Regions from separate parts of the Streptomyces sp. NPDC093085 genome, predicted to be linked through region 3. Evidence: riboswitches for the same ligand, from Rfam matches in the RefSeq annotation. Region 3 holds a riboswitch; each other region holds the start of a gene.
What was found. Region 3 has a riboswitch for cobalamin ahead of AB0O07_RS08170 (ABC transporter substrate-binding protein). Riboswitches for the same ligand answer to the same signal wherever they lie in the genome.

Region 1 (7,555 bases), on a different contig from region 3:
CGGTAGGCAGGCACTTGCGCATCATATGCAACAAGGGGTGGGGAAGGGCAGACCGGAGGCGGGGTCCGGTTGGTGGGATGGATCACCTTGCCCCGACGCCCTGTTACGGCATGACGGTGTCAGGACGGAAAGGCACCCTGTCGGGCGCGCGGCACCGTGCCCAGGAAGCGGACATGCGGGCGGCCCTCCGCGTCCTCGTCCCGGGTGACGGCGGCCCGTACCCCGTAGACCTCCGCGATCAGCGCCTCCGTGATCACCTCGCCGGGGGTGCCGCCCGCGACCACCCGGCCCCGGGAGAGGACCACGACCTCGTCGCAGTACATCGCGGCGAGGTTGAGGTCGTGCAGGGCGATGACGGTGGTGACGGGGAGGGCCGCGACCAGGCCGAGCAGCTCCAACTGGTGCTGGATGTCGAGGTGGTTGGTCGGCTCGTCCAGAAGGAGTTCGCGGGGCGCCTGGGCGAGGGCCCGGGCGATCTGGACGCGCTGGCGCTCCCCGCCCGAGAGGGTGTGCCAGGACTGCCCGGCGCGGTCGGTGAGCCCGGTGCGCTCCAGGGCGGTCCCTACGGCCTCCTCGTCCTCGCCGGACGGCGGCGTCCAGGCCCTGCGGTGCGGGATGCGGCCGAGGCGTACGACATCACGGACGGTCAGGTCGACCTGGGTGTCCGTCTGCTGCTCCACCACGGCGACCCGGCGCGCCACCGCCCGGCGCCCCACGGCGGCCAGCGGCTCGCCGTCCAGGGTGACCACACCGGAGGCGGGGGCCAGGACGCCGGAGAGCAGCCGGAGCAGGGTGGACTTGCCGGAGCCGTTCGGGCCGAGCAGCCCCACGGTGGAGCCGGGCCGGGGCGCGAGGGAGACCCCGTCGAGGATCAGCCGCCCCGCCGCCGTACGGGAGACCCGGTCGGCGGCGAGGCCGGGGCCGGGCCCCTCCCCCGTCGTCGCCGCCTCCGACTCCGTCTTCTCCCCGTACGTCATCGGACCCGCCTCCCCCGGTACAGCACCAGCACGAACGCCGGGACCCCGATCAGCGAGGTCACCACCCCCACCGGGACCTCCTGCGGGTCGAGCACCGTACGGGCCAGGGTGTCGACCCAGACCAGGAAGATCGCCCCGGCCAGCGCGGTGACCGGGAGCAGTCTGCTGTGCGCGGGGCCGGCCAGGGCGCGCGCCGCGTGCGGCAGGACCAGGCCGACGAAGCCGATCGCCCCCGCCGAGGAGACCAGCGCCGCCGTCAGCAGCGCGGTGACGCAGAGCAGCACGACGCGCGTACGGGCGACGGAGACGCCGAGGTGCCCCGCCGCCTCCTGCCCGAAGGCGAAGGCGTCCAGCGTCCGTCCGTACCCCAGGCACACCGCCAGCGCCACCAGGAGCACCGCCGCGCAGATCCGCACATCGCCCCACCCCGCGCCGCTGAGCGAGCCGAGCAGCCAGAAGAGCACCCCGCGCGTCGTCTCGGCGTCGGCGGCGGTGAGGACGACGAACGAGGTGAGCGCCGAGAAGAGCTGCATCGCCGCGACCCCGGAGAGCACCACCCGGTCCACCGTCCCGCCCAGCGTCTGGCTGAGCAGCAGCACCATCGCGAACGAGCAGACCGCGCCGGCGAACGCCCCGCCGGAGACGGAGAGCGCCCCTCCGCCGACCCCGAGCACGACCACCAGGACCGCCCCGGTGGACGCCCCCGAGGAGACGCCGAGCACGAAGGGGTCGGCGAGCGGGTTGCGGAGCAGCGACTGCATGACCGCGCCGCAGACCGCGAGCCCGGCGCCGCAGACGGCGGCGAGCAGGGTGCGCGGCAGCCGCAGGTTCCAGACGATGCCGTCGCGGATCGGGGTGAGCGTGGACTCGCCCCACCCCAGATGCGCGGCGACCACCGACCAGACGTCCGGGACCCGGATGTCCGCCGGGCCGATGGTGATCGCGACGGCGACGGAGAGGACGAGCGCCACGATCCCCCCGGCCCATCCCACCCATCCGGTCCGCCCGGACCAGGCGGACCGGCCGGCCCCGGGGCCGGGGGTGGGGCGGGGCGCCCGTATGAGCGGCACCGTGGTCACGCGGCGGGCGCGTAGGCGCGCAGGGCCGCGGCGACCCGCTCCACGCCCTCGACCGTACGGATGCTGGGGTTCATCGCCTGCCCGCTGACCTTGACGAACCGCTTCTCCTTGACCGCGTCCATGTTCTTGGTGACCGGGTTCCTCTCCAGGAACTCGATCTTCTTCTCGGCCGTCTCCGCGGTCTCCTGCCTGCGCGTGAGATCCCCGATGACGAGGAAGGTGGGGTTGCGGTCGGCGACCGTCTCCCAGTTGATCTGGGGCCACTCGTCGTGTGTGTCGTCGAAGACGTTCCGCGCGCCGACCGCGTGGGTGATGATGCCGGGCGCGCCGCAGCAGCCGCCCATGTACGGGGAGTCGGAGTTCGCGAACCAGTAGAGGAACGTCGCGTCCCCCGCCTTCTTCGCGTCGATCCCCGCCACGGCCTTGGCCATCCGCGCCTTGAGCTCGGCGACGAGCCGGTCGCCGCGCTCCCGGACGTCGAAGATTGTGGCCAGGTCGCGGATCTCGCCGTAGATGTCCTCCATGGTCAGCGGCTTGGCGCGGGTCCCGTCGCCGTCGCCGCTGTTGTCCTTGACGCAGTCGGACGGCGAGACGTACGTGGGGACGCCGACCTTCGCGAACTGGGCCCGGGTGGCGACGCCGCCCTTGCCGAGGGTGGAGACGAAGGAGGCGGCGACGAAGTCGGGTTCGGCGTCCAGCACCTTCTCGAAGGAGGGGTTGTTCTCGGCCAGCCGGGGGACCTTGGCGTTCTCCTTCGCCAGGCCGGCGGGGAGCGGGTCGGTCCAGGTGGCGGTGCCCGCCATGCGGTCGCCGAGGCCGAGGGAGAGCAGGATCTCGGTGGTGCCCTGGTTGAGCGAGACGGCCCGGCGCGGGGGCGCGTCGACCCGTACCGTCTCGCCGCAGTTGGTGAGGGTACGGGCGGCGGCCGTGCCCTTGCCCGGCGCTCCGCCCCCGTCCGTGGCGCCGGAGGTTCCCGGCCCGCCGCAGCCGGTGACCAGCAGGGCCCCGGCGGCGAGGAGCAGCGCGGCCCGGCGGGCCCGGGATATACGGGGCCCGGAGAGGCGGGCGCGGAAGGGGCCGGCAAGGAAGGGGCCGGCAAGGGGGGTACGGGCCCGGGAGGTACGGGTCCGGGGGAGGCGGCCGGAGATGCGGGCGCCGAAGGGACGGGTGAGCTGACGTGCGATCGGCACGGGGTCGTTCCTCTGCGTCGAGGGCCCATGCGCGGAGCCCGGTCGTACGGTGCTCCCCCGCCGACGGTCCGCGGACGGGGGCCGCCAGCAGGTCTTCGGACTCGGGGTCACGCGGACGGAGCGCCTTCCCGGACCGAGTGCGGTCCAGTGGCCGATGCCCCGCCCGTCGCCCTCACCGCTGCGCGTCAGTTCCGGATTCCCACCGGATTCCCTGACCCAGGTGCCTGGGTACGACTGGCCCCGGCAAGCTATCACAGGCGGTTTTCCGCCCCGCCCCCCTACTTTTCGGGCACTTTCCCGGCCCGTACGGCCCTCGTCCCGGCAGGATGGCGGACACCCCGCGCCGGGGCGCCGGAGAATGCCGTATGGCCGAAACCACGTCACCGGCGACTGCCGCCACCGCCCCCGTGACGGTCGCGCTGATCGACGACCACCCGGTGGTCCTCGCGGGCATAGAGTCCTGGTACGCGGCCTCCGAACGCCCCATCACCGTGGTCGCCAAGGGGCCCTCCGTCGCGGTGGCGACCACCGGTCCCGGCCGGGAGGCGGATGTGGTGGTCCTCGATCTCCAGCTCGCCAACGGCGTGCCCGCCTACCCCGAACTGCGCCAACTCGTCGCCGGGGAGCGGCAGGTCATCGTCTACACGATGCAGGACAGCCAGGAGACCGCCCTGACCTGCCTGGACCTGGGCGCGTTCACGTATCTCACCAAGGCGGAGGGCGAGCGCCATCTGATGGCGGCGACGCTGGCGGCGGCGGACTGCCGCCCGTACACGCCGCCCGCGCTGGCCGGGGCGTTCGGCAGCGACGCGCGGACGGGGCGGCCCTCGCTGACCCCGCGTGAGGTGGAGGTGCTGCTGGAGTGGTTCCAGTCGGAGTCGAAGGCGATGGTCGGGGAGAGCCTGGGGCTCTCGGTCCGTACGGTCAACACCTATCTGGAGCGGGTGCGCATCAAGTACGCCAACGCCGGGCGCCCCGCGACGACCAAGGCGAACCTGGTCGCGCGGGCCATCCAGGACGGGTGGACCTCGCTGGACGAGCTCTGAGCGGGGCGGTGGCCGGCCGGCGGGTGGACCGGCCGACGACGCACCGGCCGACGGTGGACCGGCCGACGGTGGGCCCACCAACGCCGGCCCGGCCAGCCGCAGGCCGGCGGTGGACCGGCCAGCCGCAGGCCGGCGGTGGACCGGCTAGCCGCAGGCCGAGGCGTCGGGGGCGGCTGAGACAGGGCTTCGGGTACGGGTACGAGGCTTCCCTGACCCGGCCCCCGGCCCCCCGGCCCCTCCCCCGGCACCTCCCGCGGTCCCTCCCGCGGCCCCGGCGCCGACGGTGCAGGACGCCTCGACCCGGAGCCGCCCCTCGCTCCGTACGGTACGCACCCGCACCGCCGCCCCGGCCCCTTCGCCGCCGTCGCCACCGTTGCCGTCGCCGCCCTCCGTCGCCCCCGGGATCTCCGTCCCCGGCGCGTCCGTCACCACGCTCACCCGGATCAGGCCGCCGCCCCGGATCACCGTGGCGCGGGCGCTGCGTTCGGCGGTGGCGAGGGCGGCGAGCACCGGCTCGGTGAGGGCGCGGCGCAGCCGCCGGTCGACCGGGGCCGAGGCGCCGCGCACGGCGAGCTGGACATCGACGCCGTGGCGCTCGGCGACATCGATACCGGCCCGCAATTCGTGGAGCAGCGGGTCGTGCGCGTGGTCGCGCTCCGCGAAGAGCCGCCGGAGCCGGGCCGCCTCGATGGCGGAGCGGCGCCGTACCGCCTCGTCCCCCGGTTCCAGCGTGCCGTCGGCGAGGCCGGTGAGCAGGGGCAGCACGGAGGAGTCGAGTTCGGCGTAGCGGGCCCGCTGGTCGGCGTGGATCTGGGCGGCCACGGCGGCCTCCGTACGGACCCGCTCCCGCTCGCGCCCCGTCGCGCTCGCCGCGGCGGCGCAGTCGCCCAGCGAGCGGGCGAGGATCGCGGCGGCGACCTGGAAGGTGCAGATGGCGAGGGCGCTGACGGCCATCCCGGCGGCGGCCTGCCGGCCCGGGTCGCCCGCGAGGAGCAACTGCCCGAGGGTGAGGAGGAGATGGCCGCCGATGAAGAGGAGCGTGGGCCCGAACCCGGCGTCGAAGAGCAGCAGCACCCCGAACCAGCCGATCTCCAGGAAGGTCCAGTGCGGGGTGCCGACGAAGTCCCCCACGGGCAGGTCGCCGGTGGAGACGGCGGAGGCGACGAGGGCGCAGGCCAGCCCGAGCGCCACCCACCAGCGGGGCCGCCCGCGCCGGTCGGCGCCGAGCAGCGCGTCCGCCATGATCAGGAGGGTGAGCAGGGTGAAAGCGGCGAGCTGGACCCAGGGCCGCTGGTAGCCGCGCAGGCTGGCGAGGAGGGCGGGCAGGGCGAGCCCGAGGTGGACGGCGGTGAGGATGAAGAGCCCGGCAGCGCGGAGCCCGGAACGGAGCGCACGGGCGATCCGCTCGGCCCCCGGGTCGGGCCGGGGGCCGGGGGCGTTGCCGCCGGGGGGCCGCGCGCGGTCAGCCACGGGGCCACTCCAGCCGTACGGTCGTCCCGGCGCCGGGCCGGGAGTCGACGGTGGCCGCGCCGCCCGCCGCCGCCATCCGCTCGACGACGGAACGGGCCAGCCCCCGGCGGTGCGCGGAGACCCGGGCCGGGTCGAAGCCGTGCCCCTCGTCGCGGACGACGACGGTGACGGTGAGATACACCCCGGCGTCCAGGGCCCGCGCGTAACCCGTACGCGGTGCGGGCCGGTCGGGCCGGCCGGATCCGCCGGGTCCGCCGGGCCGGTCGGGTCCGCCGGGCCGGTCGGATCCGCCGGGCCGGTCGGATCCGCCGGGTCCGCCGGGCCGGTCGGATCCGCCGGGTCCCCCAGGTCTGCCCCGGGTGGCCGTCACCGTGGCCGTACGGACCCCCGCGTGCCGCGCGACATTGCGCAGCGCCTCGCCGAGGGCACCGCGCAGGGCGACGGCGACGGGGCCCGGTACCTGGCCGAGGGAGCCGGGCGTACGGTCGAACGCGGTACGGACGGAGAGCGGGTGGCCGTCGAGTTCGGCGAGGAGTTCCCGGGTCAGATCGGCCGGGGCCGCCGGGTCCGGGGCGGCGGGGCCGGCCGGTGCGCCCGGGGCGGCGCCCGGATCCCGGGCGGCCGGCGGGTCGGCGAGGGCGAGGCGCCGCAGGTCCTTCGCGGCCTGGGCGCGGACCACCGCCGGGCTGAGCGAGCGGCCGTGCGCCGAGACCATCAGCAGCGTGGCGCACGCGGTGTCGTGGAGCGTGGCGAGGTGTTCCCGCTCGGCGGCCCGCTGCGCCTGGGCGATCTCGTGCCGCCGCCGGGCCCCCTCCGCCCGGGCCGCCGCCGCGTCGGCGGCTCTGCTGCCCCGCAGAATGAGCCGGTACATGGCCTGGCAGAGGAGGGTCTGCACAAAGAGCCAGCCGACATTGGGCAGTGCGTACGTCCAGCCGTCGGGCCGGTCGAGGGCCACCCCCGCCAGGTCCACGGCGGCGAGCAGCGTGGCCACCGGCAGCGCGATCCTGGCCGGGTGGGTGAGCTGGTAGGCCACCGCGACGATGCTGATGACGACCAGCACCCACGTACTGCCGTACCGGGTCTGGGAGTCGGGGACGGTCAGGTGCTGCGTGAGACAGACCCCGGCGAACACGGCGAGGTCCGCGCCGAGGAGCCCGCGCGGATGGCGGCCGGCCAGCGCGAGCCGGCAGTACAGGACGCTCCAGGCGATGACGGCGGCGGAGACGGCCGAGGCGGCGGCCATCTCGGGCACGGGCATGGCGGGGACGGCGAGCGCGGCGCCGGAGCAGACGACGACGGCCCGGATCGGGTGGGCGTAACGGAACACGAACGCCACGAACTCACGCTCGGCGGGCCCGGGGGCGGGTGCGGGTGCGGGCCCGGGTGTGGGTGCGCTCACGGGAACCCGGGCCTGGTCCGGCCCCTGACCGCCCGGACTGTCAGGACCGTCAGGGCCGCCCGGACCGCCCGGACCGCCCGGACCGTCCGGGCGGCCCTGACTCTGTTGAGGGAGGCCCCTTAAGGGACCCGTGTCGTTCTCATCCGGCTCATGCACCATGCGGCGCCTCATCCGTCGCTCTTTCTCCGGCAATTGTCGGTCGAATGACCGTCACACGTCGAGGGCGTCCGGCGATACCGTTTCACGCGTCAGGGCCCTGGCGCCGCGACCGCTCTCGGGGGTGAGCGGCCACCGCGGCCGCACGCACCCCTGCCTCATGGGGGTGGGCAGGGGTACGTGCGGAAAGGGCCCCAGTGTACGGGCGGCCTCGGCGGAGATCCGAGCTCTGGCCAAC
Region 2 (7,555 bases), on a different contig from region 3:
TGGTGACGCTCTTCTTCTCCACGCGCCGCGACGGCCGTTCGCTCGGCCAGATCGCCCGTGAGGAGATCGGCCCGTTCGGCGGCGCCGCCGCGCTGATTGCCGTCTTCATGATCATGATCATCCTGCTGGCGGTGCTGGCGCTGGTCATCGTCAACGCGCTGGCGCACTCGCCGTGGGGCGTCTTCTCCATCGCCATGACCATCCCGATCGCCCTCTTCATGGGCGTCTACCTGCGGGTGCTGCGCCCGGGCCGGGTCACCGAGGTCTCGCTGATCGGGGTGGCGCTGCTGCTGCTCGCCATCGTGGCGGGCGGCTGGGTCGCCGACTCCTCGCTCGCCGACACCTTCACGCTGGAGGCCGGCACCCTGGTCATCTGGATGGTGGCGTACGGCTTCCTCGCCTCCGTGCTCCCGGTGTGGATGCTGCTGGCGCCGCGCGACTACCTGTCGACGTTCATGAAGGTCGGCACGATCGTGCTGCTCGCGCTGGGCGTGGCCGTCGCGCTGCCGACGCTGAAGATGGACGCGGTCACGGAGTTCGCGAGCCGGGGCGACGGGCCGGTCTTCGCCGGCTCCATGTTCCCGTTCGTCTTCATCACCATCGCGTGCGGCGCGCTCTCGGGTTTCCACTCGCTGATCTCCTCGGGCACGACGCCGAAGATGGTCCAGAAGGAGACCCAGATCCGGATGATCGGGTACGGCGCGATGCTGACCGAGTCGTTCGTCGCCATCATGGCGCTGATCGCCGCCTGCATCATCGACCCGGGCCTCTACTTCGCGGTCAACTCGCCGGCCGGCCTCATGGGCGGAACGGTCGATTCCGCGTCCCAGGCCGTCGCCAACCTGGGCTTCACCATCTCGCCCGACCAACTGGCGCAGGCCGCCAAGGATGTCGAGGAGACCAGCCTGCTCTCGCGGACCGGCGGCGCGCCGACCTTCGCGCTCGGCATGTCGGAGATCTTCTCGTCGGTCGTCGGCGGCACCGCGATGAAGGCGTTCTGGTATCACTTCGCGATCATGTTCGAGGCGCTCTTCATCCTGACCACGGTGGACGCGGGCACCCGTGTCGGGCGCTTCATGCTCCAGGACACGCTGGGCAACCTCTACAAGCCGATGCGCCAGGTGAGCTGGAAGCCGGGCGTCTGGTTCGCCAGCGCGGTCGTGGTCGGCGGCTGGGGGTACTTCCTCTGGGTCGGCGTGCACGACCCGCTGGGCGGCATCAACCAGCTCTTCCCGCTCTTCGGCATCGCCAACCAGCTCCTGGCCGCGGTGGCGCTCGCCGTCTGCACCACGCTGCTGGTCAAGTCCGGCCGGCTGAAGTGGGCGTGGGTGACGGGTGTCCCGCTCGCCTGGGACGCCGCCGTCACGCTCACCGCGAGCTGGCAGAAGATCTTCTCGGGCGATCCGCGCGTGGGATTCTTCACCCAGCGCGACGTCTACCAGTCGGCGATCGACCGGGGCGAGGTGCTGGCCCCGGCGAAGACGATGGACGACATGCACACGGTGGTGACCAACTCCACGGTGGACGGGGTGCTCTCGGCGGTCTTCGCCCTCCTGATCCTCGTCGTCATCGCGGACGCGGGCCGGGTCTGCCTCAAGGCGATCCGCGCCCCCGAGAGCGTCACGCTGTCGGAGACGCCCTACGTCGAGTCGAAGATCGTCGCCCCGGCCGGCCTGATCCCCACCCGCGAGGAGAAGGAGGAGCTGGCCGCCGCCGAGGCCGCCGCACGCGACTCCGTCCCCGCGGGAACGGCGACGTCATGACCGGGGCGGCCCCGGCAGCCCGGGTGCGCCATCTGGCCGGCCGGATCCGGTGGTACGTACGGGAACTGACCGGCGAGTCCGCGTACGAACGGTACGTCGCCCACACCCGGGCCTGCGACCCCGCCCGGGAGGTCATGACCCGGCGGGCCTTCGAACGGAGCCGTACGGACGCCCGCGAGGCCGACCCGCGCGAGGGCTTCCGCTGCTGCTGAGCCGCCATCGAGCCGGCCTGGACGCGGCACGGGCCGCCGGGCCTTCCCACGGGGAGGCCCGGCGGCCCGCCCGTTCTCACATCAGCGCACCCAGTCCTTGAGCTGCCCGGTCTCCAGCGTGATCCCGACCGGTGCGGGGAGAGTGATCTCCTTGCCGAACGGCACGGTGTGAATGATCTCGTACCGCCCCCCGTCCGGCTCGCTGTAGACGGTCACCTGGCAGTTCTCCCGGTCGATGAGCAGATAGACCGGGATGTCGGTCTGGGCGTAGGCGCGTGGCTTCTCCACCCGGTCACGGTCGTCGGTGTCTGAGTCGGTGTCGGAGTCGTACGAGGTGACCTCGACGACCATCAGGACCGGGGCCGGATCGGCCCACTCCCCTTGGCCGACGAAGGCGCCGCTCAGCGCGAGCGAGCCGTCCGGACGGGCTCGGCCCCTCCGGAACCCTGCACATGGATCCCCTGGTCGGGATGGAGCCAGAGCTCCGGACGGGACTGCATACAGATACGTGTCAGCCACTCGACGATGCGTCCGTGGTCCCCGTCCGGCACGACCCTGCTCCTGATCTTCCCGTCGATGAGTTCGAGCCGGATGCTCTGTATCGTCCGGGCGAGTATCCGGGCGGCCTCGTCGAACTCCTCGGGATGGATCTGGGACTCGTAGTCGATGGCCGTCATGGGCGTACCTCCTCCGTGTCCTCACGACGATAGCGGAGGGGTCCGACAAGACCGCCCGAAGCGACCCACGACACAACATCTGGGGGGTGGCGCGCCGCGCGCCCCCCAGATGTATGCTCGACCTCGCTGCCGACGCAGGGGAATCCGGTGTGAATCCGGAACTGTCCCGCAACGGTGTACTGTGGCGCGCTTTGTCGCGCCCTCAGTCCGAACACCTGCCGGCGGTGCGCCTGGTTCGACCGAACCCGGCGCCAGACGTCCGGGCCTCGTGGATGGGCCGGTGGACGCCGTACGGAGCGCTGCCCCGCCGACCGGGGCCGGGCGCCCCGTCCGTGCGCTTCCCCGTGCCTCCTCGCGGCCCCGAGCCGAGCGAGGGAGAGCACAGCGTGACCATCGCGCCAGCGGATCCGGTGACAGAGACGGCCGAGCGGCAGCCGGGAGCCGAGCGGAATCCGGGGACCGCCCAGCCCCCTGGACCCACCGCCCCCGGAACGGACGCGCCCGGCACCGACGCGCCCGGCACCGCGCTGCTGCGCACCCTGACCGAGCTCACCGCCGACCTGCCCGACGCCGACCCGGGCCGGATCGCCGCCGCCGCGCTGCGCGGCCGTAACGCGGCCTCGGACGAGGCGGAGCTGCGCGAACTCGCGACCGAGGCGGCGGCCGGGCAGATCTCCGAGGACCCGGCCTACTCCCGCCTCGCCGCCCGGCTCCTCACCCGTACGATCGCCGAAGAGGCGGCCTCGCAGGGCGCCGTGTCGTTCTCCGCGTCCATCGCCGCCGGCCACCGCGAGGGGCTGATCGCGGACCGTACGGCCGCCTTCGCCGCCCTCCACGCGGCCCGCCTGGACAGCCTGATCGACCCGGCCGCCGACGACCGCTTCGGCTACTTCGGGCTCCGCACCCTCTACAGCCGCTATCTCCTGCGCCACCCGCTGACCCGCAAGGTGATCGAGACCCCGCAGTTCTTCCTGCTGCGCGTGGCCGCCGGGCTCGCCGAGAACGACAGCGCCCAGGCGCTCGACGAGGTCGCCGCGCTCTACGGCCTGATGAGCCGGCTGGACTACCTCCCCTCCTCCCCCACGCTCTTCAACTCCGGCACCCGCCACCCGCAGATGTCCTCCTGCTACCTGCTGGACTCGCCGCTGGACGAGCTGGACTCCATCTACGACCGCTACCACCAGGTGGCGCGGCTCTCCAAGCACGCGGGCGGCATCGGCCTCTCGTACTCGCGCATCCGCTCGCGCGGTTCGCTGATCCGGGGCACCAACGGCCACTCCAACGGCATCGTCCCGTTCCTGCGGACCCTCGACTCCTCGGTCGCCGCCGTCAACCAGGGCGGCCGGCGCAAGGGAGCCGCCTGTGTCTACCTGGAGACCTGGCACGCGGACCTGGAGGAGTTCCTGGAGCTGCGCGACAACACCGGTGAGGAGGCCCGCCGTACGCACAACCTGAACCTCGCGCACTGGATCCCCGACGAGTTCATGCGCCGGGTCGAGGCGGACGGCGAGTGGTCGCTCTTCTCCCCCGCCGATGTGCCGGACCTGGTCGACCTCTGGGGCGACGCGTTCGACACCGCGTACCGCAAGGCGGAGGCCGACGGCCTCGCGCGCAAGACCATCAAGGCCAGGGAGCTGTACGGCCGGATGATGCGCACCCTCGCGCAGACCGGCAACGGCTGGATGACCTTCAAGGACGCGTCGAACCGTACGGCCAACCAGACCGCCGAGCCCGGCCACACCGTCCACTCCTCCAACCTCTGCACGGAGATCCTGGAGGTCACGGACGACGGCGAGACGGCCGTCTGCAACCTGGGCTCGGTCAACCTGGGCGCCTTCGTGGACGAGGCGACCGGCGAGATCGACTGGGAGCGGCTGGACCGCACCGTCGTCACCGCCGTGACCTTCCTCGACCGCGTCGTGGACATCAACTTCTACCCGACCGAGCAGGCGGGCCGCTCCAACGCCAAGTGGCGTCCGGTGGGCCTGGGCGCGATGGGCCTCCAGGACGTCTTCTTCAAGCTGCGCCTGCCCTTCGACTCCCCCGAGGCGGCGGCGCTCTCCACCCGGATCGCCGAAAGAATCATGCTGGCGGCGTACGAGGCCTCCTGCGACCTCGCCGAGCGGAACGGTCCGCTCCCCGCCTGGTCGAAGACGCGCGCCGCGCGCGGGGTGCTCCACCCCGACCACTACGACGTGGACCTGCACTGGCCCGAGCGGTGGGCGGCGCTGCGCGCCCGGGTCGCCGGGACCGGTATGCGGAACTCTCTCCTCCTCGCCATCGCGCCGACGGCGACCATCGCGTCCATCGCGGGCGTGTACGAGTGCATCGAGCCGCAGGTCTCGAACCTGTTCAAGCGCGAGACGCTCTCCGGGGAGTTCCTCCAGGTCAACTCGTACCTGGTGGACGAGTTGAAGCGGCTCGGCGTCTGGGACGCGCAGACCCGCGAGGCGCTGCGCGAGTCCAGCGGCTCGGTGGCGGGCTTCACCTGGATCCCGGCCGAGGTGCGCGAGCTGTTCCGTACGGCGTGGGAGATCCCGCAGCGCGGCCTGATCGACATGGCCGCCGCCCGTACGCCGTTCCTCGACCAGAGCCAGTCGCTCAACCTCTTCCTGGAGACGCCGACCATCGGGAAGCTCAGCTCGATGTACGCGTACGCCTGGAAGAAGGGCCTGAAGACCACGTACTACCTGCGCTCACGCCCGGCCACAAGGATCGCCCGCGCGGCCGGCTCGACCCCGTCCGCCGTCTCCGTCCCGGCCCCCTCCTCCGTACCGCCCCAGTCCACCCCCATGGAAGAGGCCATCGCCTGCTCCCTGGAGAACCCCGAGTCCTGCGAGGCCTGCCAGTAATGCCCACCTACGAACCCACCCCGTCCGGCTCCGTGTCCCAGGAGAAGAACCTCCTGGACCCGGGTTTCGAACTGACCCTCCGCCCGATGCGCTACCCGGACTTCTACGAGCGCTACCGGGACGCCATCAAGAACACGTGGACGGTGGAGGAGGTCGACCTCCACTCCGACGTGGCCGACCTCGCCAAGCTCTCGCCGGGCGAGCAGCACATGATCGGCCGGCTGGTCGCGTTCTTCGCGACGGGCGACTCGATCGTCTCCAACAACCTGGTGCTGACGCTCTACAAGCACATCAACTCCCCGGAGGCGCGGCTCTACCTCTCGCGCCAGCTCTTCGAGGAGGCCGTGCACGTCCAGTTCTATCTGACCCTGCTCGACACCTACCTGCCGGACCCCGAGGACCGCGCGGCGGCCTTCGACGCGGTCGAGGAGATCCCGTCGATCCGCGAGAAGGCGCAGTTCTGCTTCCGCTGGATGGACTCGGTCGAGAAGATCGAACGCCTGGAGACCCAGGCCGACCGCCGCCGCTTCCTCCTCAACCTGATCTGCTTCGCTGCCTGTATCGAGGGCCTGTTCTTCTACGGTGCCTTCGCCTACGTCTACTGGTTCCGCTCGCGCGGCCTGCTGCACGGCCTGGCCACCGGCACGAACTGGGTCTTCCGCGACGAGACGATGCACATGAACTTCGCCTTCGACGTCGTGGACACGGTCCGCAAGGAGGAGCCGGAGCTCTTCGACGACGCACTCCAGCAGCAGGTCACCGACATGCTGAAGGAGGCGGTGGCGGCCGAGTTGCAGTTCGCCCGCGACCTCTGCGGCGACGGCCTGCCCGGTATGAACACCGAGTCGATGCGTGCCTACCTGGAGTGCGTGGCGGACCAGCGCCTCCAGCGCCTCGGCTTCCCGCCGGTCTACGGCTCGGAGAACCCGTTCCCCTTCATGGAACTCCAGGGCGTCCAGGAGCTGACCAACTTCTTCGAACGCCGCCCCTCGGCCTACCAGGTCGCGGTGGAGGGCACGGTCGGCTTCGACGACGACTTCTGAGCCACTGCGCCGACCGCCGCCCCGTTGAACGTGAGAGCGGGGCCGGGCACGTGAGGTTCCCGGTGGGGGATCAGGGCCCGGCCCCGTGCTCACCAGGGGAGGCGGTGATGGGTCAGGTCCTCGTCGGCGGTGACGGCCGTGCCGGTGGGGCCGTCGGAGGGGAGGGTGGCCATGCGGATGGGGAGCAGGGCTCCCTGCTCCGCGGTCAGGACGCCTCCATGGCCGTTCTGGTCGGTGGCCACGGAGCCCGGGGAGACCGCGTTGACGAGGATGCCGGCGTTGCGCAGCTCGTTCGCGTAGGTGACCGTGATGGCGTTCAGCGAGGCCTTGGAGGAGTTGTACGCCAGCAGTTGGGGGAAGCCCCGGCTGGAGGCGGCGAGGGAGACCGAGCCCAGGTTGCTCGTGATGTTCACGATGCGGGCGGCGGCGGAGCGCCGGAGCAGGGGCAGCATCGCGTTGGTCACCGCCACGACGCCGAACACGTTGATCTCGTACGTCTCGCGCATCTCGTCGACCGAGGTGGCGCTCGGTGCGTGGATGGGCGTGGCGAGCACACCGGCGTTGTTGACGAGGATGTCGAGTTCACCGGCGTCCTGGGCGATCGTCATCGCGGCCGCATCGACCGACGCCTGGTCCGTGACGTCGAGTTGGACGAAGCGCGCGTCGTATCCCCGCGCGACCAGGGCCGATACGGCCGAGGTGCCGCGGTAGGTGTCGCGGGCGCCGAGGTAGACCGTCATCCCCCGGCCGAGGAGCCCTTCGGCGACGGCGTATCCGATGCCCTTGTTGGCGCCGGTGACCAGTGCCAGCCGCTGAGTGGGACTGATATGAGTATTCATGATCTGCCCATACTGGCCGACCGGACCGGCGCTGGTGGTTCGGTTCTGTCATCACGGCCGGTCCTTGTCGCACGTCAACGCCTTGTGGCCGGCTAGGAGTCCGGGCCGGTGGCGGCGGCGCGGGTGAGGGTCTTCGCGGTGTGGACGATGCTGGCGATGGCGTCGTCGG
Region 3 (7,555 bases):
CAGCATCGCCTCCAGGCCGGCCTCGACCCGCCGCTGCAGTTCGACCTCCAGCGCCACCGTCGAACCGCGCAGCTCGACGTCCCGCCCGCCCGCGTCACGCCGGAACATCATCAGCTCGGCCATCACCGTCCCCCTCCTGTGATCGGTACAACAGGAGCAATCGAAACGGCCAGAGCGGTATTCCAGACAGACGGCACCGCCTGCCTTCGGGACGGTGCCACCACACCGGCGGATCGTCACTCATGGTGACTGACGTTCTGGCACAGCACCAGCGGCTGGCGTATTGGAAGGCAGCCACACAAGGGCATGAGCAGGACGATGACGAGCGTGCCCGTCGTGCCGGGCACAGTACCGATGACGGGGGGAGGGCTTGCTGTGACGGCCTATGACGCGGATCCGCCATGCCTGTGTGGACTGTCTTGGCTGTACCGGTCACCCGCCGGAGTGGACGTGCCGCCGTCTGGATTGGTTGTCACTCGGGCAGGAAGGTCACCTGGGGTGTCCCCGTGCGCGGATGGATGGTGACCTCGCCGGTGACCTGGTAAATGTCTGCCAGCAGTCGGGGTGTGAGGACTTCTGCGGGTGGGCCGCTGGCCACTATCTCGCCTTCGTGAAGGACGTGGAGGTGGTCGCAGTAGTACGCGGCGAGGTTCAGGTCGTGCAGGGCGAGGAGGACGGTCGCGGGCAGGTGGCGGAGTAGGCCGAGGACGTCCAACTGGTGCCGGATGTCGAGGTGGTTGGTGGGTTCGTCGAGGACGAGGAGGCTGGGTTGCTGGGTGAGGGCACGGGCGATGAGGACGCGTTGGCGTTCGCCGCCGGAGAGCTGGTCGAAGGGGTGGCCGGCGAGGTGGGTGGCGTCCACGGTGGTGAGGGCATTGTCGACAATGCTGGTGTCCTTCGGTGTGTCGCCGTCGAGCAGCCGTTTGTGCGGGGTGCGGCCCATGGCGACGACCTCGCGGACGGCGAGGTCGAAGTCGGCCGCCGGTTCCTGCACGACGGCCGCCATGGTGCGGGCCAGTTGGCGCGTCGGGATCGTCCAGGCGTCGGTACCGTCGATGCGGACTGTCCCTGTGTCGGGACGCAGGACCCGGTAGACGGCCCGCAGAAGGCTGGATTTGCCGCTGCCGTTGGGACCGATCAGGCCGATCACCTGGCCGTCAGAGGCGGTCAGGGAGATGTCGCGCACCAGATGGCGGGCTCCGGCGGTGAGGGTCACGCCCTCGACGGACAGGTCGGCGGGGGGATTCATGCGGCTCCTCGGTCGGTATCGTGCCGGGCGTTCCGGCGCATCAGCCACAGGAAGAACGGTCCACCGCACAGCGCGGTGAGCACGCCGACCGGTATCTCCAGAGGCGCGGCAATCGTGCGGGCGGCGATGTCGGCCCAGATCAGGAAAACGGCTCCGGCCAGGGCGGCGGTGGGCAGTACGCGGCGGTGGTCGCCGCCGGTGAACAGGCGCACCATGTGCGGCATCATCAGGCCGACGAAGCCGATCGGGCCGGCCGCCGCGACCAGCACTCCGGTGACCAGGGAGAGCAGGACGAACATCCGGGCCCGGAAGCGGGCCACGTCCAGGCCCATGGTCGTCGCGGCCTCCTCGCCGGCCAGCAGCAGGTTGAGGTTGCGTGACTGGACCAGGAGGACGCCGATGCCGAGCAGTACCGCCAGAGCCGGGAGCCAGAGCGTGCCCCAGTTGACGCCGCCGAGGCCGCCGAGGGTCCAGGCGAGCACGGTCCGTGCCTCGTTGCCGCGGTCTGTGGTGAGCAGCAGCAGGTCGAGGACGGCCGTGAGTACCGCCGCGATCGCCACGCCGGACAGCACCAGGCGCGTGGAGGTGATGCGTCCTCCGGTGCGGGCGGTGGCGTAGACGAGGATCAGCGCGCCGAGGGCGCCGGCGAACGCGGCACCGGAGAGGGAGAGCGGCCCCAGGAAGCCGACGCCGAAGACGATGACCGCGACCGCGCCGAGGGACGCGCCCGAGGAGACTCCGAGGAGATAGGGCTCGGCGAGCGGATTGCGGATCAGTGCCTGCAGGGCGGTGCCCACCACTGAGAGGCCGGCGCCGGTCACCGCCCCGAGCAGGACACGGGGTGCCCGGACGTCCAGCACGATGGTCTCCCGCGCCCGTGTCCAGTCGGCCTGCGTCCAGTCGGCGCCCAGCGTGTGCGTCACGATGCCCCAGACCTGGCCGGGCGGTACGTGGACCGAGCCGATGGCCAGGCCCGCGGTCGCGGACGCCAGGAGAAGCACGGTCAGTACGACCAGTCCCAACGCGAAGGGCGTACGACGGCCTCGCGCATCGAGCCCCGGTCTCTTCCCGTCCGGTGTGACCGGATCGGAGGGTGCCCTGATGGGGGTTGGTATCACCGGAAGCTCTCGGGGTGCAGGCCCCGGGCCAAGCCGTCGACCGCGTACGCGGACCGGATGCCGACCAGGGTGGCCGTCAGTGGCAGGACGACGAACCGTTTGTTCTTCACTGCGGGGACGTCGGCGAGAGCGGACTGGGAGAGCAGGAATTTCTTCTTCCGCTCGACGCTCCCCGAGCCGGCGTAGTCGTAGATGGCGATGACCTCGGGGCGACGCTCGACGACCTGCTCCCAGGAGACGTCGCCGAAGACGTCGTCCAGGTCGGCGAAGACGTTCTTGCCGCCGGCCAGCCGGATCAGGTCGGTGCCCAGGCCCTTGCCGCCCGCTGTGAAGGCGCTCTTGTCGCCGCTGTCGTAGACGAAGACCGGCACGTCGGCCTTGTCCTCGACGGCGGACGCCGTCTCGCTGACGCGGAGCTTCAGGTCGGCGACCAGCTTCTCGGCGCGGTCGCGGACACCGAAGATCTTGCCGATGGTGCGGGCCTCGGCGTAGGTGTCCTCCATCGTCACCCGCTTCTCGCCGCAGTACTCGCGGTTGAGGTGGGTGTCGATGCCGGCATTGGCGAATGCCTTGCGGGAGCGGCCCTCCTTCTCGGCGAAGGCGCTGCCGTAGCCGCCGTAGACGAGGTCGGGCTCGGCGTCGAGGATCCTCTCGAAGGACGGCTCGCGTTCGGCGAGTTCGGGTATGGCCTCGTAGTCCTTCTTCAGCTCCGGCAGAACGGCCGAGTCGGGGAAGGCGGTCCCCACCATGCGGTCCTTCAGGCCGAGGGCGAGCATCAGTTCGGCGGGGTGCTGGTGGATGGTGACCACCCGCGACGGTGGCCTGTCGTAGGTCGTCCTCACACCGCAGTTGTCGACGGTGACCGGAAAGCCTTCCGGTGAGGACGCCGTCGCCGTGTGTTGCGCACCGGTGTCGCCGGACCAGCCGCACCCGGCGGTCAGCAGGGCCACGGACAGGGCGAGGGCCGCGGTGGTGCCGCGCACGGCCCGGTGGCGCCGGGCAGGGGAGAGCACGGGCGACACGTAGAGCCTCCTGGGGAGTCCGCGCTCCTCGGAACGGGCCCGCGACCGGCCAGTCTCCTGACTTCCGGCGATTCTTCTCTCCGTACTTGGCGTACGGATGTAAACGAACCGCCGGTCACAGTGGCGGGACCGTGCCGGAATCACACCGGCTTCCTGTCTCCCGTCGCGGCGATGACCTGGCGATATTACGTTCCTTCAGGCTTGCGGGAAAAGGGCCCCCTTGCTGACAGCAGGGAGAACGGGGTGGAAAGATGGCCGGAGTAACAAGGCGACGGCGGTCCGAGGAAGCCGGTGGAAATCCGGCGCGGTCCCGCCACTGTGATCGGCGAGCGAGCCCGCACACGACCACTGCCCGCACAGGGTGGGAAGGCGCGGCGCGAGCCTTGACCCGAGAGCCAGGAGACTCACGCGGTCGCCTCCTCGACGGACCAACCGGGGCGGATCTCCCCGGAAGAGAGGAACGATGCGGCATGTCCGCCGACACTGTCCCGCCCAGCGGCGAACCGGTTTCCTGCCGGGTCGTCGTGTGCCGTGACTGCTGCTGCGGCACCCCGAAGGTACCCGGCGTCGACCATGCCGCCCAGACAGCACGTCTGCGCGCCCAGGTGCCGGTGCGGGTCTCCGCCTGCCTGGACGTCTGCGAACAGGCCAACGTCATCGTCGTCCAGCCCTCCGCCGAGGGGCGCGCCGCCGGGGCCCGGCCCGTCTGGCTGGGACTGGTCAACGATCCGGACGCCACCGAGGACATCGCCGACTGGGTACGTGCGGGCGGACCGGGCGTCGCACCCCAGCCGGACATACTCGACCTCTACACCATCACCCCACCGCGACGGCGTACCGCCTCCTGACCATACGAACGGAGAGGCAGGAACCATGGACGACGTTCGTGCCCCCGCCGCGTCCGTCGCCGCCGCTCTGCACGATGTGGCGGCCCTCGGCGGCTTTTTCGCCCTGTACATCGGCGGACGGGACGACGGCTGGCATCCGCTGGCCCGTTCCTACGCGGTGGGCTGTGCCGATCTCGCCGAGGCCGTCGCCCGCCGCCACCACACCCCCGAAGCACGCATCGACGTCTCCATCGCCCAGCTCGGTCACGCCGCCCGTCTCTGGTCCCCGGCCCTGGCCTGCGTCGTACTGCACGGGATCGTCCCCGACCTGGAGGGACTGCAGCGGGCCGACGACGGACCGGCCCTCCGTGTGCCCCGCCCGGCCGGCTGGCACGTCGACCAGCTGGACGATCCCGTAGGCGCCCTGTACACACAGGTGACACGTCACCTCCAGGCACTGGCCGGTGGACTGCGCGTCAAGATCGCCCCGCGTCTGCTGGACGGCAACTCCGCCTCCGCGCTCGCCGGGGCTGCACACGCTCTGCTGGCGGCCCGTCCCGCCGTACGAGGGCCGCTCACCGATCTCACGACCACACTGCTGGGCACCGGACGCCTGGCCGGCACAGGAACGATCACCGGCCCCGACCTCGCGTTCCGCCGCCGAAGCTGCTGCCTCTACTACCGCGCGCCGAACGGTTCGAAGTGCGGAGACTGCGGACTTGCCGACCATACGTCCCAACGAGCCCTAGGATGAGACGACTTCCGCGCCCGCAGAGTCCCATGGGCCTGCGGACACGGAAGGGCGTCACCGCGTACGGCACGACAACCGCATAGGCGCGTGACCGGGGGAAGCCGGTGGAAGTCCGGCACTGACCTGCAACCGTGAGTGGCCCTCGGGCCGTGAGTCGGAGAGCCCGGCACGTGCTCGTCACCGCTTCCCACTGTCATGGTCCGCAGCGCGAAGCCGAGAAGTCCGTTCCTCGCCGCCTGCATGGGTGTGCGGGTCCGGTCTCGGACCTGTGCCGTGGGCCGATCCGCACAGGAAGGCTTCGCCATGCCACGCACCACACGCATACCCCGCACGCCATGCCATCTGATCGCCGCCACGGCCCTCGGGCTGGCTCTTGCCTCCGCCCCGGCCGTCGCGCACGCCGACACCACCGCCGGGGCAACGGGCGTTTCCGGCACGAACGCGCCCGTCAAGGTCTCTCTGATCGTGCGGGGCCCTGACGGGGTTCTCTTCACGGGGAAGATCAGGACGCGCGGGCACGAGGTCACCACTGCCACCGGCGGGACGCACAGATGCGACGGCACCAACGGCGGCGCCCACCCCACCGCCGTGCCGACACCGACCGCCGCGCTCGACGACGCCGCCCGCACGCAGGGCTTCACCTGGGACGGCACCTGGTACGCGTCCTTCGACGACTTCTCCGTCGACACCGTCAAAGACGTCAGTGGCGGCGGCGTCGCCTACTGGAACATCTCCGTCAACGGCACGCCGACCCCCGTGGGCGGCTGCCAGTTCGAGCTGAACGCCGGCGACAAGGTGGCGTTCACCTGGACGGCTTTCTGATCCCGCCGCTCACCGGGGCGCACCGGCTGGAAACGGCCGTACCTCGTCCTCGGTGACGGCCGCTCCGCTCCGTACTCCGTGCAGCACATGCGCCAGTACCTCCGCACCGCGCACCACGCGCGGACCGGGGCGGTTGAAGTACGCGGGGCCGTCCAGTACCAGGACCCGACCGGCCCCTACGGCCGGCAGGTCGGCCCAGCCGGGCAGGCGGGTGAGCAGGTGCGCCTCCCGCAGGGTGCGCTCGGGCGGAAAGCCGCACGGCAGGATCAGCACCACGTCCGGCCGTGCGGCACGTACCGCCTCCCAGTTCATCGGCTTCGTGTGCTCACCGGGTGCGGCCAGCAGCGGCTCGCCGCCGGCCGCCGCGATCTGCTCGGGGACCCAGTGCCCGGCGGGCCACAGCGGGTCGAGCCACTCGATTGCCACGACGCGCGGACGGGGCCGCCCCGCGACCGTCTCGCGGACTTTCGCGAGCCGGTCCAGCAGTTCGGCCCGTCGCCGCTCGGCGCGCTCGCGCACGCCGAGCAATTCACCGACGGTGAGCAGGCAGTCCACTACGTCGTCGAGCGTGCGGGGCTCCAGACTGAGGACCCGCGTGTCCGCGTCGAGGAGCCGTACGGTGGCGCTGACTCTTTCGTACGACACCGCGCACACGTCGCACAGGTCCTGGGTGAGGATCACATCGGGTCGCAGGGCGGCCAGCGACTCGGTGTCGAGGGTGTAGAGAGACGACCCCGAGTGCGCCGAGCCGCCGACCGCTTCTGAGATCTCCCGGCTGCTGAGCCGGTCCTGGTCGAGGTCGGCGCCGGTCACCACGGCTACCGGCGTCACCTCCCGCGGCGGCCAGTCGCACTCGTGGGTGCGGCCGACCAGCTGCTCGATGAGTCCGAGTTCGGCGACGATGTCGGTGGCCGCGGGCAGTAGGGAGACGATGCGCATGCCGCGACCCTATGGCCGGAACTGTGGCATCAGGCGCCCCAGCGCACCGCGATCGTGTCACCCACGCCCACCGCCGTGCCGCGTGCGGCGGAGGTGAAAGCCGAGCCGTCGACGCTGACCTTCCAGGTGCTGGAACCGCTGCCGGCCTTGCCGTTGATCGCCGTGATCGTGCCGGTACCGGAGGCCGGGGTCACCGAGGTTACGCATCCTGAGGGGGTGGCCGCGCTCAGCGCTGCGTCGAGGACCGCGCCCAGCGTGGTCGTTGTCCCGGTCGGGGTCAGGGAGACGGAGCACACCTTCAGACTTCCGGCGCCGTCGTCCACGGTCAGCGCCAACTTTGTCGCCGTACCTGAGGTGAAGGAGGACTGGCCCACCCACTGCGGCGCACCCGAGGTGACAGGGGCGGGTGGGGCAGCGGTGAAGCCGCCGCCGGCCACCGCGCGCAGCCCGTCGATGGAGGCGTATGCCGACGGACTCGTGTCGCTCGGCAGGTACTTGAAGCCGCCGCCCGGGTTGAACTGCTGGGCGATCAGGAAGTCGACCGGGGTCTTCCCCATGGAGGTCAGGAAGTCGCCGGTCTGGGGGTTGATACCGCAGGCGTTCAGGCCGGAGACGGCCCAGCCGTTGGAGTCGGTGTTGACGCCGAACATCGCGTTGAAGGCACCGCTGCTGGCGACCAGCTTGCTCTTGAGGAACGCCTTGGCCTGCACGATGTCGGTGTCGGTGTTTGGCACTCCCGAGACGCACAGGGCCGCCATCGCGGCGCCGGTCATGTCGATGTCGCTGGCCGCGGCCAGCTGGGAGGGGTTGCCCTCGGCCTTGCTGAA
Region 4 (7,555 bases), on a different contig from region 3:
CCCAGCTTCCCCGGGTCGACCCCCAGCAGCACGCCGACCACCAGCACGATCACCCCGACCACGCCGCCGCCCACCGCGAGACCGCCCCCCGGGATCCCGCCGCCACGGGCGTCCTGGACCTCCGACGTGTCCAGCTCCGCGTCGTCGTCGAACCGCATGCCCCACCACTCTCCGTCCCGCGCCGGCGAGGTCCGGCGCGGGACGGAGAATACCGACCCGGCCCCCTCCCGAACCGCACCCTCGGGGCAGCGCCCCCGCCCCGTCGGAGCAGTCGCGCCCTCCCGGTAGACTGGGCGCCATGGCATTTCTCCTTGTGCATTAGCCGGCGTCGAAGAACCCCTCCGCCTGCCCTCTTCCGCCGCCCATACCGCCCTGGAGTCTTTCCGTGATCACCGCAACCGGCGTCGAGCTGCGCGCCGGCGCCCGCATCCTCATCGAGTCCGCCTCCTTCCGTATCGCCAAGGGTGACCGCATCGGCCTCGTCGGCCGCAACGGCGCGGGCAAGACCACCCTCACCAAGTGCCTCGCGGGCGAGGGCATCCCCGCCTCCGGCACCATCACCCGCTCCGGCGAGGTCGGTTATCTGCCGCAGGACCCGCGCACCGGCGACCTCGACGTGCTCGCCCGCGACCGGATCCTCTCCGCCCGCGAACTCGACTCCGTGCTGAAGAAGATGCGCGAGAACGAGGACCGGATGGCGAACGGCAAGGGCGCCACCCGCGAGAAGGCGATGAAGCGGTACGAGCGGCTGGAGACCGAGTTCCTCACCAAGGGCGGATACGCCGCCGAGGCCGAGGCCGCCACCATCGCCGCCGCGCTCGGCCTGCCCGACCGGGTGCTCGGCCAGCCGCTGCACACCCTCTCCGGCGGCCAGCGGCGCCGGGTCGAGCTGGCCCGGATCCTCTTCTCCGACGCCGACACCCTCCTCCTCGACGAGCCCACCAACCACCTCGACGCGGACTCCATCGGCTGGCTCCGCGACTACCTCAAGACGTACCGGGGCGGCTTCATCGTCATCTCCCACGATGTCGACCTGGTCGAGACGGTCGTGAACAAGGTCTTCTACCTGGACGCCAACCGCGCCCAGATCGACGTCTACAACATGGGCTGGAAGCTCTACCAGCAGCAGCGCGAGTCGGACGAGAAGCGCCGCAAGCGCGAGCGCGCCAACGCCGAGAAGAAGGCGGCCACCCTCAACGCGCAGGCCGACAAGATGCGCGCCAAGGCCACCAAGACGGTCGCCGCGCAGAACATGGCGCGCCGCGCCGAGCGGCTGCTCTCCGGCCTGGAGCAGGTGCGCCAGTCCGACAAGGTCGCCAAGCTGCGCTTCCCGGAGCCGGCGCCCTGCGGGAAGACCCCGCTCGCCGCCGAGGGCCTCTCGAAGTCGTACGGCTCGCTGGAGATCTTCACCGACGTGGATCTCGCGGTCGACAAGGGCTCCCGGGTCGTCATCCTCGGCCTCAACGGCGCGGGCAAGACCACCCTGCTGCGGCTGCTGGCCGGCGTCGAGCAGCCGGACACCGGCAAGGTCACCCCCGGTCACGGCCTCAAGCTCGGCTACTACGCGCAGGAGCACGAGACCCTGGACCCGGAGCGCACCGTCCTGGAGAACATGCGCTCCTCCGCCCCCGACCTCGACCTGGTCGACGTCCGCAAGACCCTCGGCTCCTTCCTCTTCTCCGGCGACGACGTCGACAAGCCCGCCGGGGTGCTCTCCGGCGGCGAGAAGACCCGGCTGGCGCTGGCCACCCTGGTCGTCTCCTCCGCCAATGTGCTGCTGCTCGACGAGCCGACCAACAACCTCGACCCGGCCAGCCGTGAGGAGATCCTGGGCGCGCTCCGTACGTACCGGGGCGCGGTCATCCTCGTCACCCACGACGAGGGCGCCGTCCACGCGCTGGAACCCGAGAGGATCATCCTGCTGCCGGACGGGGTCGAGGACCTGTGGGGCGCGGACTACGCCGACCTGGTGGCCCTCGCCTGATCCACTGCCTGATCCACTTCGACTGGATCATTCGGCTCAGCGGTGATCCACCATCTGAGTGACCGTGTCTCGTACCCACGGCGTGGTACGGGACGGATCGGCACCCCGCGTACATCATCCGCACCCTCACCCGGCCCCACCGCCCTGACCTGGCACTTCTCCTGGCGTTCCGGGCAAACCCCGCTCCGGGCGGCTCTGGAATGTGACATTCCGTTCGTGCTCGAAGGTTGAAGTCCGAAGAAGCTTGTCGTACGGACCTTGCCGAATGGGTGGCCAGGAGGGCCGTGAGGGGTGATCATGAGAAGTCCAGAGCGCACTTCCCATGAGGAGGCACGGGTGGCCGAGACTCTGAAGAAGGGCAGCCGGGTGACCGGCGCCGCGCGCGACAAGCTCGCGGCAGACCTGAAGAAGAAGTACGACAGTGGTGCGAGTATCCGGGCGCTGGCCGAGGAAACCGGCCGCTCCTATGGATTCGTCCACCGGATGCTCAGCGAGTCCGGAGTCACGCTGCGGGGACGTGGCGGGGCTACGCGAGGCAAGAAGGCCGCATCGGCCTGACGGCCGGGCGGGGCACTCCCCGGGCCGCCGGTTCGGCGGGTGGCCACCCGGGTCGATCGAGCGATCGCCCAGGTGGTTACTGTGCAGTCACTTAGCTCAGTTCGTGAGTCCGACTGCCCGAACCGGAGGCGCCCCATGGTTTCGCTCGCACCAGTGCTCGACACGGACGGCGTACGGCTCACCGTGGAAGACGCGGTGGCCACGGTGACACTGACCCTCCCGGCCAAGCGCAACGCCCAGTCTCCCGCTCTGTGGCGGGCGTTGGCCGAGGCCGGGAGGAGGCTGCCGGGGACCGTACGGGTCGTGGTGGTGCGCGGCGAGGGCACGTCCTTCTCCGCGGGGCTCGACCGGCGCGCGTTCACCCCCGAGGGCTTCGACGGCGAGCCCTCCTTCACCGACCTGGCCCGCTCCACCGATGCCGACCTCGACGCGGCCATCGCCGGGTACCAGGACGGCTTCGTCTGGCTGCGCAGGCCCGACCTGGTGACCATCGCCGCGGTCCAGGGCCATGCGATCGGGGCCGGCTTCCAGCTCGCCCTCGCCTGCGATCTCCGTGTGGTCGCCTCGGACGTCCAGTTCGCCATGCGCGAGACGAGCCTCGGCCTCGTCCCCGACCTCACCGGCACCCACCCCCTGGTCGGCCTGGTCGGCTACGCCCGCGCCCTGGAGATCTGCGCCACCGGCCGCACCGTCCACGCGGACGAGGCCGACCGCACCGGCCTCGCCAACCTGGTCGTCGCCCCCGAAGACCTCGCCGCCGCGGCGAACGACCTCGCGGCGGCGCTCCTGGCCGCCCCCAGGGACGCCCTGATCGAGACCAAGGCCCTCCTCCAGGGCGCCACCGACCGCACCTTCGAAGCCCAACGCACCGCCGAACGCGCGGCCCAGGCGCGGCGCTTGCGGGATCTGGCGGGGGTGGGGGACTGACGGGGCCGGGTGTGGGGCTTCGCACACTGTCCTGGTGCAGGTCAAGGACGAGTTGACGGGTGTTGCGGGGCATGGTGGACTTCCTGGGCCATTGCCGACGGCAGCAGAGGAAGCCGGTGCGAATCCGGCGCGGTCCCGCCACTGTCACTGCGAGCCCCGTCCCGCAGGAGCCAGGAACTCTCGCCGTCGGATACGACGTCGAGCCGGGGCGCGGACCCTGAGTGAGGACACTTCGCCATGCCTGGCCGCGGTCATGCCATCGCGCCCGGGGTACGGGGCCGCTCGGCCGTTCCGGACACCGGGCGCGTCTTCGCGTACGGGGCCGCCCTCGGGCTCCTCGCCGACCGGGTCTTCGGGGATCCCCGCCGGGGGCATCCGGTGGCCGTGTTCGGGCGGGGCGCCTCGGCCGTGGAGCGGGTTCTGTGGCGCGACCACCGGGGGTGGGGCGCGCTGCATACCGTGGTCTGCGCCGGAGCCGCCGCCGGGGGTGCCGTGCTCGCCGCCCGTACGGTACGGAGCAGCGCCGCCGGGGCCGTGGCGCTGACCGCCGCCGCCACCTGGGCCGTGGTCGGCGGGACCTCCCTGGAGCGGGAGGCGCGGGCGATCGGCGCGGCGCTCGCCGCCGGGGATCTGGACGGGGCCCGCGCCCGGCTGCCGCACCTCTGCGGGCGCGACCCGTATGCCCTCGACGAGGCCGGGATAGCGCGGGCCGTCGTGGAGTCCGTCGCCGAGAACACCTCCGACGCGGTCGTGGGCGCCCTGGTGTGGGGGGCGCTCGCGGGGGCCCCGGGGCTGGCCGGGTTCCGGGCGGTGAACACGCTGGACGCGATGGTCGGGCACAAGAGCCCCCGGTACCACAGGTTCGGCTGGGCCTCGGCCCGGCTGGACGACGCCGCCGGGTGGCCGGGGGCCCGGCTCACCGCCGCGCTCGCCGTCCTCGCGGGCCCGGACCGGCGGGGCGCGCTGCGGGCCGTACGCCGCGACGCGCGCCGTCATCCGAGCCCCAACGCGGGCCCCGTGGAAGCCTCGTTCGCCGGGGCGCTGGGGGTGCGGCTGGGCGGGACGCTCGCGTACGGCGGGCGGGTCGAGCACCGGCCCGTGCTCAACGCCCCGGGGCGCCCGGTCGCCGTACCGGACATCGAGCGCGCCGTCCGGCTGGCCCGCCGGGTCGACGCGCTCGCCCTGGCGGTCTGTGTCGCGGGCCGGCTCGGGTACGGAGCGGTGCGGGGCAGGGTGTGGGACGGAGTTCGGGGCAGGGTTCGGGGAAGGAAGGGCTGGGGATGGCCGGGGTGAAGGGGGCTCGCCCGCTCGGCGGGGGGCTGCTGGTCGCGGGGACCACCTCCGACGCGGGGAAGAGCGTGGTCACGGCCGGGATCTGCCGCTGGCTGGCGCGCCAGGGGGTGAAGGTCGCGCCGTTCAAGGGGCAGAACATGTCGCTGAACTCGTTCGTGACGCGCGAGGGCGCGGAGATCGGGCGGGCGCAGGCGATGCAGGCGCAGGCGGCACGGGTGGAGCCGACCGCCCTGATGAACCCCGTCCTGCTCAAGCCGGGCGGCGAGCACAGCAGCCAGGTGGTGCTGATGGGGAAGCCCGTGGGCGAGATGAGCGCCCGGGGGTTCTTCGGCGGGAGCGGAGGGAGCGAGGGGGCTTCTCGCGAGGAGGCGCTGCGCGGCGGGCGCCGGGAGGCGCTGCTCGGGCCCGTCCTGGAGTGTCTGGCGGAGCTGCGCGCCACGTACGACGCGGTGATCTGCGAGGGCGCGGGGAGCCCGGCGGAGATCAATCTGCGCCGTACCGACATCGTCAACATGGGCATCGCACGGGCCGCGCGGCTGCCGGTGATGGTGGTCGGGGACATCGACCGGGGCGGGGTCTTCGCGTCCTTCTTCGGTACGACGGCGCTGCTGAGCCCGGCGGACCAGGCGCTGGTGGCCGGGTATCTGGTCAACAAGTTCCGGGGCGATGTGGCGCTGCTGGAGCCGGGGCTCGCCATGCTGCGCGGGCTGACCGGCCGGGCGACGCTCGGTGTGCTGCCGTTCCGGCACGGTCTCGGCATCGACGAGGAGGACGGGCTGCGGATCTCGCTCCACGGCACCGTGCGCGAGTCGGCGGTGGAGCGGCCGTACGGCGCGGAGGTGCTGCGGGTCGCGGTCTGCGCCGTCCCCCTGATGTCGAACTTCACCGATGTGGACGCGCTGGCCGCCGAACCCGGCGTCGTGGTGCGGTTCGTGGACCGCCCCGAGGAGCTGGCCGACGCCGATCTGGTGATCGTGCCGGGCACCCGGGGGACGGTACGGGCGCTGGCCTGGCTGCGGGAGCGAGGGCTCGCCGAGGCGCTGGCGGCGCGGGCCGCCGAGGGCCGCCCGGTGCTCGGCATCTGCGGCGGCTACCAGCTCCTCGGCGAGCGAATCGAGGACGAGGTGGAGTCCCGGGCGGGCGTGGTGGACGGGCTGGGGCTGCTGCCCGTACGGGTCAGGTTCGCGCCGGAGAAGACCCTGGCGCGGCCCGTCGGGGTGGCGCTCGGCGAGCGGGTCGAGGGGTACGAGATCCACCACGGCGTCGCGGACGTACGCGGCGGGGACGCCTTCGTCGCCGGTCCGGACGGGGCCGCGCTGGACGGCTGCCGGGTGGGCGCCGTCCAGGGCACGCACTGGCACGGGGCGCTGGAGGGCGACGCGTTCCGGCGGCGGTTCCTGGCGGAGGTGGCGCGGGCGGCGGGCCGGCGGTTCGTCCCCGCGCCGGACACCTCCTTCGGCGTGCTGCGCGAGGAACAGCTCGATCTGCTCGGCGACCTGATCGAGGAGTACGCGGACACGGCCGCGCTGCTCCGGCTGATCGAGGAGGGCCCGCCGCCGGAGCTGCCGTTCATTCCGCCGGGGGCGCCGTGAGTCCGCGTCCCCGCCCCGCCGTCCCGCCGTCCCACCCGGCCTCACGACCCCGCCGGTCCCGTCCGTACCGCAGGTCCCGCCGTCCCGAAGGAGCGATCAGCCTATGAGCACCCCCTTTCCGTTCACCGCCGTCGTGGGGATGGACGATCTGCGGCTCGGACTGCTGCTGAACGCGGTCAGTCCGGCGGTCGGCGGTGTCCTCGTACGGGGGGAGAAGGGCACCGCCAAGTCGACCGCCGTGCGGGCGCTCTCCGCCCTGCTGCCGGAGGTGCCGGTGGTGACGGGGTGCCGGTTCAGCTGTGATCCGGGCGCGCCCGACCCGCACTGCCCGGACGGGCCGCACGCGGAGGCGCCGGCCGGGGCCCGGGCGGCGCGGATGGTGGAGCTGCCCGTGGGGGCCTCCGAGGACCGCCTCGTCGGGGCGCTGGACATCGAACGGGCGCTGTCGGAGGGGGTGAAGGCGTTCGAGCCGGGGCTGCTCGCCGACGCGCACCGGGGCGTCCTCTACGTGGACGAGGTCAACCTGCTCCACGACCACCTCGTGGACCTCCTGCTGGACGCGGCGGCCATGGGCGCCTCGTATGTCGAGCGGGAGGGCGTCTCCGTACGGCACGCCGCGCGCTTCCTGCTGGTCGGGACGATGAACCCGGAGGAGGGCGAACTCCGCCCCCAGCTCCTCGACCGCTTCGGGCTGACGGTGGAGGTGGCGGCCTCCCGCGAGCCGGACGTACGGGTGGAGGTGGTGCGGCGGCGGCTCGCGTACGACGCCGACCCGGCCGGGTTCGCGGCGCGCTGGGCCGGGGAGGAGAGCGCGCTGCGGGGACGGATCGCGGGCGCGCGGGCGCTCCTCCCCGAGGTGCGCCTCGGGGACACGGCGCTCCGGCAGATCGCGGCGACCTGTGCCGCGTTCGAGGTGGACGGGATGCGCGCGGACATCGTGATGGCGCGGACCGCGACGGCGCTGGCCGCGTGGGCCGGGCGTACGGAGGTGCTCGCCGAGGATGTCCGGCAGGCGGCGCTGCTGGCGCTGCCGCACCGCAGGCGGCGCAACCCGTTCGACGCGCCGGGGCTCGACGAGGAGAAGCTCGACGAGACGCTGGAGGAGTTCCGGGGGGACGAGGACGGAGAAGCCGAGGGTCCAGGGGACGGGGAGCCCGATCCCGATCCGGACCCGGACCCGGACCCGGATGGGCCTGACGGG

Region 1: it holds a riboswitch for cobalamin, as region 3 does, so the genes downstream of both, AB0O07_RS14265 (ABC transporter substrate-binding protein) here and AB0O07_RS08170 (ABC transporter substrate-binding protein) in region 3, are expected to answer to the same signal.
Region 2: it holds a riboswitch for cobalamin, as region 3 does, so the genes downstream of both, AB0O07_RS14775 (ribonucleoside-diphosphate reductase subunit alpha) here and AB0O07_RS08170 (ABC transporter substrate-binding protein) in region 3, are expected to answer to the same signal.
Region 4: it holds a riboswitch for cobalamin, as region 3 does, so the genes downstream of both, AB0O07_RS10810 (cobalamin biosynthesis protein) here and AB0O07_RS08170 (ABC transporter substrate-binding protein) in region 3, are expected to answer to the same signal.

The regions. Positions count from the first base shown of each region.
Region 1 covers NZ_JBFBFB010000004.1:111,535-119,089, forward strand. Annotated here, with positions in the region: gene AB0O07_RS14250 (GNAT family N-acetyltransferase) at 1-14, opposite strand, end outside; gene AB0O07_RS14255 (ABC transporter ATP-binding protein) at 120-977, opposite strand; gene AB0O07_RS14260 (iron chelate uptake ABC transporter family permease subunit) at 974-1,969, opposite strand; gene AB0O07_RS14265 (ABC transporter substrate-binding protein) at 2,053-3,102, opposite strand; cobalamin riboswitch at 3,315-3,500, opposite strand; gene AB0O07_RS14270 (response regulator transcription factor) at 3,612-4,292, shown strand; gene AB0O07_RS14275 (hypothetical protein) at 4,437-5,762, opposite strand; gene AB0O07_RS14280 (hypothetical protein) at 5,755-7,098, opposite strand.
Region 2 covers NZ_JBFBFB010000004.1:240,264-247,818, forward strand. Annotated here, with positions in the region: gene AB0O07_RS14760 (carbon starvation CstA family protein) at 1-1,763, shown strand, start outside; gene AB0O07_RS14765 (YbdD/YjiX family protein) at 1,760-1,975, shown strand; partial or broken gene AB0O07_RS14770 (Uma2 family endonuclease) at 2,057-2,652, opposite strand; cobalamin riboswitch at 2,723-2,890, shown strand; gene AB0O07_RS14775 (ribonucleoside-diphosphate reductase subunit alpha) at 3,039-5,504, shown strand; gene AB0O07_RS14780 (ribonucleotide-diphosphate reductase subunit beta) at 5,504-6,547, shown strand; gene AB0O07_RS14785 (SDR family oxidoreductase) at 6,637-7,386, opposite strand; gene AB0O07_RS14790 (TetR/AcrR family transcriptional regulator) at 7,479-7,555, opposite strand, start outside.
Region 3 covers NZ_JBFBFB010000002.1:344,690-352,244, reverse strand. Annotated here, with positions in the region: gene AB0O07_RS08185 (DUF5655 domain-containing protein) at 1-123, opposite strand, end outside; gene AB0O07_RS08180 (ABC transporter ATP-binding protein) at 473-1,249, opposite strand; gene AB0O07_RS08175 (iron ABC transporter permease) at 1,246-2,271, opposite strand; gene AB0O07_RS08170 (ABC transporter substrate-binding protein) at 2,364-3,389, opposite strand; cobalamin riboswitch at 3,419-3,584, opposite strand; cobalamin riboswitch at 3,671-3,795, shown strand; gene AB0O07_RS08165 ((2Fe-2S) ferredoxin domain-containing protein) at 3,860-4,237, shown strand; gene AB0O07_RS08160 ((2Fe-2S)-binding protein) at 4,263-4,970, shown strand; cobalamin riboswitch at 5,062-5,132, shown strand; gene AB0O07_RS08155 (DUF4430 domain-containing protein) at 5,271-5,789, shown strand; gene AB0O07_RS08150 (cobalamin-binding protein) at 5,799-6,728, opposite strand; gene AB0O07_RS08145 (hypothetical protein) at 6,758-7,555, opposite strand, start outside.
Region 4 covers NZ_JBFBFB010000003.1:906-8,460, forward strand. Annotated here, with positions in the region: gene AB0O07_RS10790 (neutral zinc metallopeptidase) at 1-158, opposite strand, end outside; gene AB0O07_RS10795 (ABC-F family ATP-binding cassette domain-containing protein) at 386-1,984, shown strand; gene AB0O07_RS10800 (helix-turn-helix domain-containing protein) at 2,321-2,542, shown strand; gene AB0O07_RS10805 (enoyl-CoA hydratase/isomerase family protein) at 2,678-3,469, shown strand; cobalamin riboswitch at 3,551-3,672, shown strand; gene AB0O07_RS10810 (cobalamin biosynthesis protein) at 3,707-4,762, shown strand; gene AB0O07_RS10815 (cobyric acid synthase) at 4,750-6,354, shown strand; gene AB0O07_RS10820 (putative cobaltochelatase) at 6,458-7,555, shown strand, end outside.